One region of the Mycobacterium farcinogenes genome, then DNA from elsewhere that is predicted to be linked to it. Evidence: riboswitches for the same ligand, from Rfam matches in the RefSeq annotation. Region 1 holds a riboswitch; the other holds the start of a gene.

Region 1 (5,662 bases):
GGTGCAGTCTTGGACCTGCTCCGGGGTGACTTTCCGGACGTCAGCATCTCCAAGATCCGGTTTCTCGAGGCAGAGGGGCTGGTCACGCCACAGCGGACTGCGTCGGGGTACCGGCGGTTCACCGCGTACGACTGTGCGCGGCTGCGGTTCATCCTGACCGCGCAGCGCGACCAGTACTTGCCGCTGAAGGTGATCAAGGCGCAACTGGACGCTCAACCCGACGGTGAGCTGCCGCAGACCGGATCGGCCTACGGGGTGCCCCGGCTGGTGCCGGTGTCCGAGGACGCCGAAGGGCCCGCCGGCGCGGCTGGGGTATCAGCGGTGGCGCCGACCCAGGTCCGGCTGTCGCGCGAAGACCTGTTGGCCCGGTCCGGTATCGACGAAGAGATGCTGGGCGCGTTGTTGCGCAACGGCATCATCACTGCCGGGCCGGCCGGGTTTTTCGACGAGCATTCCGTGGTGATCGCCCAGTGCGCACGCGCCCTGGGCGACTACGGCGTCGAACCCCGGCACCTGCGGGCGTTCCGCTCGGCAGCGGACCGGCAATCCGACCTGATCGCCCAGATCGCAGGGCCAGTCGGGAAGGCGGGCAAGGCCGGAGCCCGCGACCGGGCCGACGACCTGGCCCGCGAAGTGGCCGCCTTGGCGATCACGTTGCACACGTCATTGATCAAGTCCGCCGTACGCGACGTTCTGGATCGCTGAGGACTAGACTCGTTTTGACGGCCAGTTCGTCTGAGTCGGGACCCCTGGCGATCGGACGGCGGACTGCGCGACGGACGAAGATTCGACGAAACGGCACGGCGGTGCGGAGGGCAGGCACAGATGGCTGAGGTTCGCGTGGTCGGCATTCGGGTGGAACAGCCGCAGAACCAACCCGTATTGCTTTTGCGGGAATCCAACGGTGACCGCTACCTGCCGATCTGGATCGGGCAGTCGGAGGCCGCGGCAATCGCCCTGGAACAGCAGGGCGTCGAACCCACCCGGCCCCTTACCCACGACCTGATCCGAGATGTCATTGCCGCTCTTGGCCATTCGCTCAAAGAGGTGCGGATCGTCGACCTTCAAGAAGGCACGTTCTACGCCGATCTGATCTTCGACCGCGACATCAAGGTCTCAGCCCGGCCGTCGGACTCGGTGGCCATCGCGCTGCGCGTCGGTGTCCCGATCTACGTGGAGGAGGCGGTGCTGGCCGAGGCCGGCCTGCTGATTCCCGACGAGAACGACGAAGAGGCTGCCGGGACCGTGCGCGAGGACGAGGTGGAGAAGTTCAAGGAGTTTCTGGACAGCGTTTCGCCAGACGACTTCAAGGCGACATGACCGTCGCCGGCGCCGCTGCTCGGTCCCAGATCACGGGTACGTCTCAAGTGGGTATACCGGTGTCGACACGCGGCGCGGGAGACAATCGAGCGGGAATTCGGGCCCCATACTTTCTTCGCAGCGGGCAATCAGGGCCCGGCGGGAAGCGTATGCTCGACACATTCGAGTTCGCAGCAAACCGTCGCCTTGAAAATTGCCGCGTTGCAGGACATGGCAGTGCGGTGCGGGCGAGTTCGAACGGCGAGAGGATTCACAGTGGGTGACACGCCACGGCAGGAAGAGTTGGATCTGACCACCGGGAGCGGCGCTGAGCCGCCCGTCAGGCCGGCCGGCGAACCCGTGCAAGGAGGGTTGTTCCCCGACGACTCTGTGCCCGACGAGCTGGTGGGTTACCGCGGTCCCAGCGCGTGCCAGATCGCCGGCATCACCTACCGTCAGCTCGACTACTGGGCCCGCACCTCGCTGGTGGTTCCCTCCATCAGGGGCGCGGCCGGCTCGGGCAGTCAGCGCCTGTACTCGTTCAAGGACGTCCTGGTCCTCAAGATCGTCAAGCGACTGCTGGACACCGGCATCTCGTTGCACAACATCCGGGTCGCGGTCGATCACCTCCGCCAGCGCGGCGTGCAGGATCTGGCCAACATCACCCTGTTCTCGGACGGCACCACGGTCTACGAGTGCACCTCTGCCGAAGAGGTCGTCGACTTGTTGCAGGGCGGCCAAGGTGTGTTCGGCATCGCGGTGTCGGGCGCCATGCGCGAGCTCACCGGCACCATCGCAGACTTCCCGGGCGAGCGCGCCGACGGCGGGGAGTCCATCGCCTCACCCGAGGACGAGCTGGCGTCGCGTCGCAAAAGCCGCGACCGCAAGATCGGCTGATTTCCTCTCACGAACAGACACGTAGCTGCCCTTCGACCGCCGTCGAAGGGCAGCTTTGCGTCTGTTCGCGGATATCGGTGACCGGCCGGTAGAATTGCCCACGCATCGCCCTCGTGCGGGAGAGCTCCGTGACCGCCAGCCACGGACGCCGAAGGAGCAATACCTCTCCGTCAACCTCTCAGGCACCCAGGACCGCGCCAGGCCCCGATGCCTCTGGAAAGTGGTGCCCGCCGGCACCCGCCCATGGGGAAAGGCCCTGTACCGGGGCTGAATCTCTCAGGCGCCCGGACCGGGTCGACGACAGAGGGAGAGGGCCTGCTACGACGTCTGAGCACGTCTGCGCCTCAGGAGAGTGTCGTGTCCGACCAGCATCAATCGCGTTTCGCCGATCGTCATATCGGCCCGGACGCCGCCGCCGTGGCCACCATGCTCGACGTGATCGGTGTGGCATCGCTCGACGAGCTCGCCGCCAAGGCACTGCCTGCGGGCATTCTCGACGCGCTCGGCACCGACGGCGTGGCTCCGGGTCTGGAGGGGCTGCCCGCCCCGGCCACCGAGGAGGAGTCACTGGCCGAGCTGCGTGCGTTGGCCGACTCCAATACGACCGCGGTCTCGATGATCGGGCAGGGCTACTTCGACACGTTCACCCCGGCCGTGTTGCGGCGCAACATTCTTGAGAACCCGGCCTGGTACACCGCGTACACGCCATACCAGCCCGAGATCAGCCAGGGCCGCCTCGAAGTGCTGCTCAACTTTCAGACCATGGTGTCGGATCTGACCGGGCTCGAGGTGGCGAACGCCTCGATGCTCGACGAGGGCACCGCCGCCGCCGAGGCCATGACGTTGATGCACCGGGCCACCAAGTCCAAGGCCAACCGGTTGCTGGTCGACGCGGACGTGTACGCACAGACCGCCGCCGTACTGGCCACGCGCGCCCAGCCGCTCGGAATCGAGATCGTCACCGCGAACCTGCGCGAGGGCCTTCCCGAGGGCGAGTTCTTCGGCGTGATCGTCCAGCTGCCCGGGGCGAGCGGACAGGTCGTGGACTGGACGGGGCTGATCGGCCAAGCCCACGAACGCGGCGCGCTGGTCGCCGTCGGCGCCGATCTGCTGGCGCTCACCCTCATCACCCCGCCTGGGGAGATGGGCGCGGACGCGGCCTTCGGCACCAGCCAACGGTTCGGTGTGCCAATGGGATTCGGTGGTCCACACGCCGGCTATCTGGCGGTGCACGCCAAGCACGCCCGCCAACTGCCGGGCCGGCTGGTCGGTGTCTCGGTCGACGCCGACGGCGCCCCGGCGTACCGGCTCGCGCTGCAGACCCGAGAGCAGCACATCCGCCGGGACAAGGCGACCAGCAACATCTGTACCGCGCAGGTGCTGTTGGCCGTGATGGCTGCGATGTACGCCAGCTACCACGGCGCCGAAGGATTGACCGCGATCGCCCGCCGCGTGCACGGCCACGCCTCGACCATCGCGGCTGCGCTCGGTGACGCGCTGGTGCACGACGCATACTTCGACACCGTGCTGGCCCGCGTACCCGGACGCGCCGACGATGTCCTCGCGGCAGCCAAGGCCAAGGGAATCAACCTGTGGCGCGTCGACGCCGACCACGTGTCGGTGTCCTGTGACGAAGCGACCACCGACGAGCACGTGGCCGCGGTCCTCGATGCGTTCGGGCTGGCACCGGCAGTTGCCCCGGAGGACACCGGGATCGTCACCCGCACATCGGAATTCCTGACGCATCCGGCATTCACCTCCTACCGCACCGAGACGCAGATGATGCGGTACCTGCGGGCGCTGGCGGACAAGGACATTGCCTTGGACCGCAGCATGATTCCGCTGGGCTCGTGCACGATGAAGCTCAACGCGGCCGCCGAGATGGAGCCGATCACCTGGCCGGAGTTCGGCCGTCAGCACCCGTTCGCCCCGGCCTCGGACAACCCGGGCCTGCGCAAGCTGATCGCTGACCTGCAGGACTGGCTGACCGGGATCACCGGCTATGACCAGATTTCGTTGCAGCCCAACGCCGGATCCCAGGGGGAGTACGCCGGGTTGCTGGCGATCAAGGCGTATCACGAGTCCCGCGGTGACACCGAACGTGATCTCTGCCTGATCCCGTCGAGTGCACACGGCACCAATGCGGCATCGGCGGCGCTGGCCGGCATGCGCGTGGTGGTGGTGGCCTGCCGCGAGAACGGTGACGTGGACCTCGATGACCTGCGCGCCAAGATCGCCGAGCACGCGGATCGGGTTGCGGCGCTGATGATCACGTACCCGTCGACGCACGGGGTGTACGAGCACGACGTCGCCGACATCTGCGCCGCGGTGCACGACGTCGGCGGTCAGGTCTACGTGGACGGCGCGAACCTCAACGCGTTGATCGGGTTGGCCCGGCCGGGTCGCTTCGGTGGTGACGTCAGCCACCTGAACTTGCACAAGACGTTCTGCATCCCGCACGGCGGCGGCGGGCCCGGTGTGGGCCCGGTCGCGGTGCGGTCGCATCTGGCTCCGTTCCTGCCGGGCCATCCGTTGGCCGACGAGCTGCCCGACGAGCACACCGTTTCGGCCGCACCGTACGGGTCGGCGTCGATCCTGCCGATCACCTGGGCCTACATCCGGATGATGGGCGCCGAAGGGTTGCGCGCGGCCACGCTGACCGCGATCGCGTCCGCCAACTATGTGGCCCGTCGGCTCGACGAGTACTACCCGGTGCTCTACACCGGCGAGAACGGCATGGTCGCCCACGAGTGCATCCTGGACCTTCGCGGGATCACCAAGGACACCGGCGTGACCGTCGACGATGTGGCAAAGCGACTGGCGGACTACGGATTCCATGCGCCGACGATGAGTTTCCCGGTGGCCGGCACCTTGATGGTGGAGCCGACCGAGAGTGAGAGCCTGGCTGAGGTCGATGCCTTCTGCGACGCGATGATCGCCATCCGCGCCGAGATCGACCGGGTCGGCTCGGGGGAGTGGCCGGTGGACGACAACCCGCTGCGGGGCGCCCCACACACCGCCGAATGCCTGTTGGTGGCGGACTGGGATCACCCGTACACCCGCGAACAGGCTGCCTACCCGTTGGGCAAGGGGTTCCGTCCGAAGGTGTGGCCGCCGGTGCGCCGGATCGACGGCGCCTACGGCGACCGGAACCTGGTGTGCTCCTGCCCGCCGGTCGAGGCCTTCGCCTGACGCGCCTAGATTTCTACCTCGGGGTTGGGCCCGGTCGCTCCGGACGACCCTGAGGTAGAAACCGGCGCTGCGGTCAGCCCAGCATCGTGTTGACTGCGGTGGTCAGTTCAGGTGAGGCCGAGCTGGCCACATGCTGGTAGCTGCCGCTGCTCGCCTGCGCGACGGCTTCCCAGGTGGCCCGGTCCGAGCCGCTACCGAAATCGATCACGTTGACCGCGACCGGGCGGGCCGGGTCGAAGGCGCCGCGGATGAACTCCTGCAGTCCAGCCCCGTC
Region 2 (5,662 bases), 2.7 Mb from region 1:
TTCGTCGGGTGGAGCACCAAGATCGTCGCGCTCGAGATGCTCTACCGACCGATGGAGTTCCGGGGCATCGGCGTGCTCGGCTGGCAGGGCATCGTCCCGCGACGCGCGGGCAAGGTGGGTTCGAAAACCATCGAGCTCCTCACCCAGAATCTGCTGAAACCCGAAGAGCTGCTGGCGAAGGTGGACGCCAAGGAGGCCGTCGAGGCCTTACGCAAGCCCCTGACCCAGGCCGTCGACGACATCTCCCGCGACATCGCCGAGCAGATCCGCCCCGGGCTGTGGGATTCACTGCCCGACGCCGCGCGCAACGCGATCCAGGCCCGCATCCACGACCAGACCCCCAGGATCGTGGAGAAGATGCTCAACGAGATGCGTGCGGACCTGAACCGGTTCGTGGACATCCAGTACCTGGCCGTGACGACGCTGGTCCGCAACAAAGACAAGCTCAACAGGCTGATGCGCGGGCTCGGCGACAACGCGATGGCCTTCGTGCGCCGCAGCGGCATCTACTTCGGGCTCGGGATCGGCGTGGTCCAGATGGTTGCCTGGGCGTTGTTCCAGAACCCGTGGATCATGCCGGCATTCGGCTTCGGCGTCGGCCTTATCAGCGACTACATCGCGCTCAACATGTTGTTCCGCCCCGTGCGGCCCACCAAATACCTCGGCTTCATCCCGTTCCAGGGATTACTGCACGCCGAGCGCGACAAGATCACCGAGGACTACGCGCGGATTCTGGCCGAGGACCTGTTCTCCCCCGAGATCCTGTTCGACGGCGTGCTGCGAGGCCCGGGCTCCGACAAACTGTTCGCGCTCGTGGGCAAGGAGGTCGAAGCGGCCATCGATGCCCAGACCGGCATCGCGACCCCGCTGGTCAAACTCGCTGTCGGCACCCAGCGGTACAACGCGGCCAAGGACCGTCTGGTGAAGCTGGTGCTCGAGCGGCTGCCCACCACGCTGGTCGAGGCGCAGGACTATGCCATGAATGCGCTGGACCTGGAGAAGACCATCATCGACAAGATGGGTCAGCTCACCAATGAGGAGTACGAGTCGATCCTGCGGCCGGTGTTCAAGGACGACGAACCGACCATGATCGCGGTCGGAGCGATCCTCGGCGGCATCGTCGGCGAAATCCAGGTGCAGGTCGTCGAGCACTTCGGTCGCGAGACCCAGGTAAGCGCACTCAATACCCTTCTGCACCACTAGCATTCGACGACATTGACGGCGACGGCGAGCCCACCCGTCGAAGTCTCTTTGTACTTGGCGCTCATGTCCATTCCGGTGGCACGCATGGTCTCGATGACCTGATCCAGGCTCACCCGGTGAGTACCGTCGCCCCGTAGCGCCATGCGGGCCGCGTTGATCGCCTTGCCCGCCGAGATGGCATTGCGTTCGATGCACGGGATCTGCACCAGCCCACCGATCGGGTCGCAGGTGAGGCCGAGGCTGTGCTCCATGGCGATCTCGGCGGCGTTCTCGACCTGTCGCGGTGTCCCACCGAGGATCTCGGCCAGTCCTGCGGCAGCCATGGACGCAGCGGAGCCGACCTCCCCCTGGCAGCCCACCTCGGCGCCCGAGATCGAAGCCCGCTCCTTGTACAGCGATCCGACGGCTCCGGCCGTGAGCAGGAAACGCACCGTGGTGTCATCCGGGTCGACTTTCCCGGCCGCGGTGTAGTGGACTGCGTAGTGCAGCACCGCCGGAATGATCCCGGCCGCGCCGTTGGTCGGCGCGGTCACGATCCGACCGCCAGACGCGTTCTCCTCGTTGACCGCGAGCGCCACCAGATTCACCCAGTCCTCGGCGAACGCCGGATCACGCGTCGGGTCCTCGGCTTCGAGTCGCAGGAACCAGTCTTTCGCGCGGCGCCGGACCCGCAGGTTGCCGGGTAGGTCGCCGTCGCGCGACATGCCGTTGACCTGGCAGGCGACCATGACGTCGCGGATATGCAAGAGACGTTCGCGCACCTCGGCTTCCGGCCGGGCGGCACACTCCTGCCGCATCATCACCTGGCTCACCGACAGCCCGTCCCGATCGGTCAACGCGAGCAACTCTGCGGCCGAACGGAAAGGGGCATCGGTGTCCTGCCGCACCGATGCCTGCGGCTCGGCGCGAGATTCAGCGACGACGAAACCGCCGCCCACCGAGAAATAGGTGTCGCGGTAGACGGTCTCACCGGTCGCTGAAAATGCCGCCAGGGTCATGGCATTCGGGTGTTGTGGCAGCCGGCGGCTCGGTAGCAACTGCACGTCGGATTCGGTCAATGCGATCAGCACCCGACCGGCCAACCGGATCTTGCCGTCGGCTCGGATGGCAGCGAGCCGCCGTTCCATCTCGTCGGTCTCGATGGTCTCGGGCCGATATCCCTCCAGCCCCAGCAGGACGGCCGGCATCGTGCCGTGCCCGGCACCGGTCGCCGCCAGCGAGCCGAACAGTTCGACCTCTACCGCGGCGACGCGATCGACCGCCTCGCGGCGGACGAGTTCGTCGGCGAACATGCCGGCGGCCCGCATCGGACCGACGGTGTGGGAGCTCGACGGGCCGATCCCGACCGAGAACAGATCGAAAACACTGATCGTCATGACTACCAACTCCGGGTGTGTGGTGACACCTCCCCGCTCTGTCCTGAAACCTGAGAGATTTGGCGCGCCGCGCCTTTCACCTTCGGTAAGCGCGTGATGGCCGCGCTGTTCTCCAGAGTTGCCTCGACACTGCGGTGCTGGGCCTGAGAGATTCCCGGGGAGGATTTGCTCCTACGGCGCCTCCCGATCGGAGGTTCTCCCGCAATGCGTCATCGACGTATTGAGTTATGTGACGGATGTTACTCGGCCGGCCGCGTCAGCCGGTCGGAATAATCCCGGCCCCGCTCAAGTTGCACCGGCCATCATCGTAACTAAACTGAACGTACAGTTCAGATAAACAAAGAACAGGTGGTCAAAGACATGAGCGTTTGGTTCATCACCGGAGCATCCCGCGGATTCGGATTGCAGATCGCCCGCGACGCCCTGGCCCGCGGCCACCAGGTGGTCGCCACCGCACGCGATGCCGCGGCCGTCACCGCCGCCCTCGGCGAGGACGACAACGTACTCGCCGTCGCCCTGGACGTCACCGACGAGGCGCAGGCACAACAAGCCGCGCAGGCCGCCGTGGATCGCTTCGGCCGGATCGACGTGTTGATCAACAACGCCGGGCGCGGCCTGCTCGGCGCGGTCGAGGAAGCCACCGATGCCGAGGTTCGCTCGGTCTACGAGACCAACGTGTTCGGCCTGCTGACCGTCACCCGGGCCGTCGCCCCGGTGCTGCGGGCGCAACGGTCGGGCACCATCGTCAACATCTCCTCGGTCGGCGGCTTCGTCGGCTCGCCCGGATGGGGCGTCTACGCCTCGACCAAATTCGCCGTCGAGGCCCTCTCGGAAGCGTTGCACGCCGAACTGAAACCGTTGGGTGTGCACGTCATGGTCGTCGAGCCCGGCTACTTCCGCACCGACTTCCTCGACTCGTCGAGCCTGCAGACCCAGCGCAACCTGATCGACGATTACGCCAACGGTCCGGCCGGCCAGATGCGCGTCGCCGCCGGCGAGCGCAATCACGACCAGCCCGGCGATCCGGTCAAGGCAGCCAAGGCCATCATCGATGTCGTGGAGGCGGACGAGCCGCCGCTTCGCCTCCTGCTCGGCAACGACACCATCGCGGCAGTCGAGGGCAAGATCGCCCACGTGCAGGCTGAATTGGCGCAATGGCGAAGTGTCTCGGAATCAACAGATTTCGATGATGTCGCGGCCCACTGAGACGGCGGCCGACGGGGCGGGCGAGGATTTCGCCCGCCCCACCGGCGCGCGCAGCGACCGCATCCACCAGGCCATGCTCGACGCCACCGCGGAGCTGCTCGACGAAGGTGGATTCCCGGCGGCCACGATGGACGCGATCGCGGCCCGATCCGGAGCCAGCAAGGCCACCCTCTACAAACACTGGCCATCGCGGACCGCCGTCGCAGCCGAGGCCTTCGGATCGATGATGGCCGAAGCGTTGCCGCTGCCCGATACCGGCAGCACCGCAGGCGATCTCACTGAGCAGGTGATCCGTGTGTCGGCGTTCTACGCCAGCGCCCGCGGCGAGGTGTTCGCCCAGCTGCTCGCGGCGTGCGTCGAAGATCAAACGGGCGCAGCGTATTTCCGTGAGTACTTCCTGGGTGGACGACGCGCCGCGATCACCGAACTGTGGCAGCGCGGGGTCGACCGCGGCGACGCCGACGCGGACATCGCGATCGACGATGTCATCGACATCCTGTTCGGGCCACTCATCTTCCGTCGCCTCAGTGGCCACTATGCCCTCACCGAGGAACATGCCCGGCGGTTGGCCGAGACCGCGCTGCGCGGGCTGCTTCCCGCCTGACTCACGCGCACCCGCAGGTCTCCCCCACCCGCAGCGTCGGCGTGATGTCGTCGTCGGCGTCATCCCCGAGCAATCGGCCCAACGCCAGGCGGGCGAGCGCGTCGACAGGTTGCTGGACCGCGGTGAGCCGAACCCGCCCATAGTCGGCGGTGGCGCCGTCGAAACCCACCACCCGAATATCTTCGGGCACGCGCAATCCGGCATCGATGATCGCGCGGACGGTGGCGGCGGCCTGCCCGTAGGTCCCGACCACCAGGGCGCCGGGAGCCGGTGTCGCGTCGCGCAGGAACTCCCCGACCGCGGCGTACGCACCGGCGGGAGTGAGATCGGTGCGGATGTGTGACAGAACCCGCCCGACCACCGAGTCGGCACCCTCGAATCGCTGCTGCACGGTCTCCCGGTCGCCGTGGCGGACGTCGACCTCCGTGAAACCGCCGACGAACGCGATGTCGCGACAGCCGTGGACGTCGAGTAGGTGCCGGGTGAGGAGTGCGCCCGCGTGGGCGTGGTCGACCGCGACGATGTCAGCCTCGACTTCACCGCGGATGTTGTGCATCCATACCACCGGAATACGTTCTTGCCGACACAGTTCCGCCGTCTGCGGAGCGTTCGCCGCACCGACGACCAGCAGTCCGTCGACCCCGACCTCAGCGAACGCGGTCGCGAATTCGAGTTCCCGCTCGGGGTCGTAGCCGGTGTTGCCGATCAGGGTGAGGTGATCGCGGGAACGGGCCTCGACCTCGATCCGGCCCACGAACTCGCCGAACAGAGGCAGCGTGAGGTCGGGAACCAGCAGACCGATCTGCCGCCACCGCCGGGACCTGCGCAGCGCCCTGGCACGCACATCCGGCCGGTAGTTCAACTCATCGATGGCGCGGATCACCTTGGACCGCAACTGGTCTGACACGGGTCGCGGCCCGTTGTTGAGCACGTAGCTGACCACCGCCGTCGACGTGCCGGCGCGGTTGGCCACATCTGCCAGGGTCGGACGTTTCCCACTCACAACGGGTGGACCCTCCGCTCGTCGACGGTCGCTCGAAAGAGTTTGAATCACCTCGATTGTGACGGTTCCGTCCATGTTTCGCCTGCCTCACGCTAATCGATTAGAACCGTAACGAGGAGGACCCGTGGTTGTAACCGGACGTTGGTGGAGTAACTGACATGGCATTTGTACGTCTCAGTGGAGTCAGCTACCTCGACCCCGAGCTTGTCCATGACAGCTATGTCCTGTTCACCGGCGCCGACGGAACCACCCGAGTGATCGACCTCAACG

Evidence for each region. Region 1 has a riboswitch for glycine ahead of gcvP (aminomethyl-transferring glycine dehydrogenase). Riboswitches for the same ligand answer to the same signal wherever they lie in the genome.
Region 2: it holds a riboswitch for glycine, as region 1 does, so the genes downstream of both, K6L26_RS28330 (L-serine ammonia-lyase) here and gcvP (aminomethyl-transferring glycine dehydrogenase) in region 1, are expected to answer to the same signal.

What each region holds. Positions count from the first base shown of each region.
Region 1 covers NZ_CP081673.1:3,237,358-3,243,019, forward strand. The annotation lists gene ftsR (transcriptional regulator FtsR) at 1-705, shown strand, start outside; gene K6L26_RS15325 (bifunctional nuclease family protein) at 826-1,320, shown strand; gene K6L26_RS15330 (MerR family transcriptional regulator) at 1,576-2,196, shown strand; glycine riboswitch at 2,303-2,401, shown strand; gene gcvP (aminomethyl-transferring glycine dehydrogenase) at 2,554-5,388, shown strand; gene K6L26_RS15340 (substrate-binding domain-containing protein) at 5,462-5,662, opposite strand, start outside.
Region 2 covers NZ_CP081673.1:5,916,239-5,921,900, forward strand. The annotation lists gene K6L26_RS28325 (DUF445 domain-containing protein) at 1-1,203, shown strand, start outside; gene K6L26_RS28330 (L-serine ammonia-lyase) at 1,200-2,579, opposite strand; glycine riboswitch at 2,608-2,705, opposite strand; gene K6L26_RS28335 (oxidoreductase) at 2,940-3,785, shown strand; gene K6L26_RS28340 (TetR/AcrR family transcriptional regulator) at 3,769-4,389, shown strand; gene K6L26_RS28345 (LacI family DNA-binding transcriptional regulator) at 4,391-5,362, opposite strand; gene K6L26_RS28350 (aryl-sulfate sulfotransferase) at 5,551-5,662, shown strand, end outside.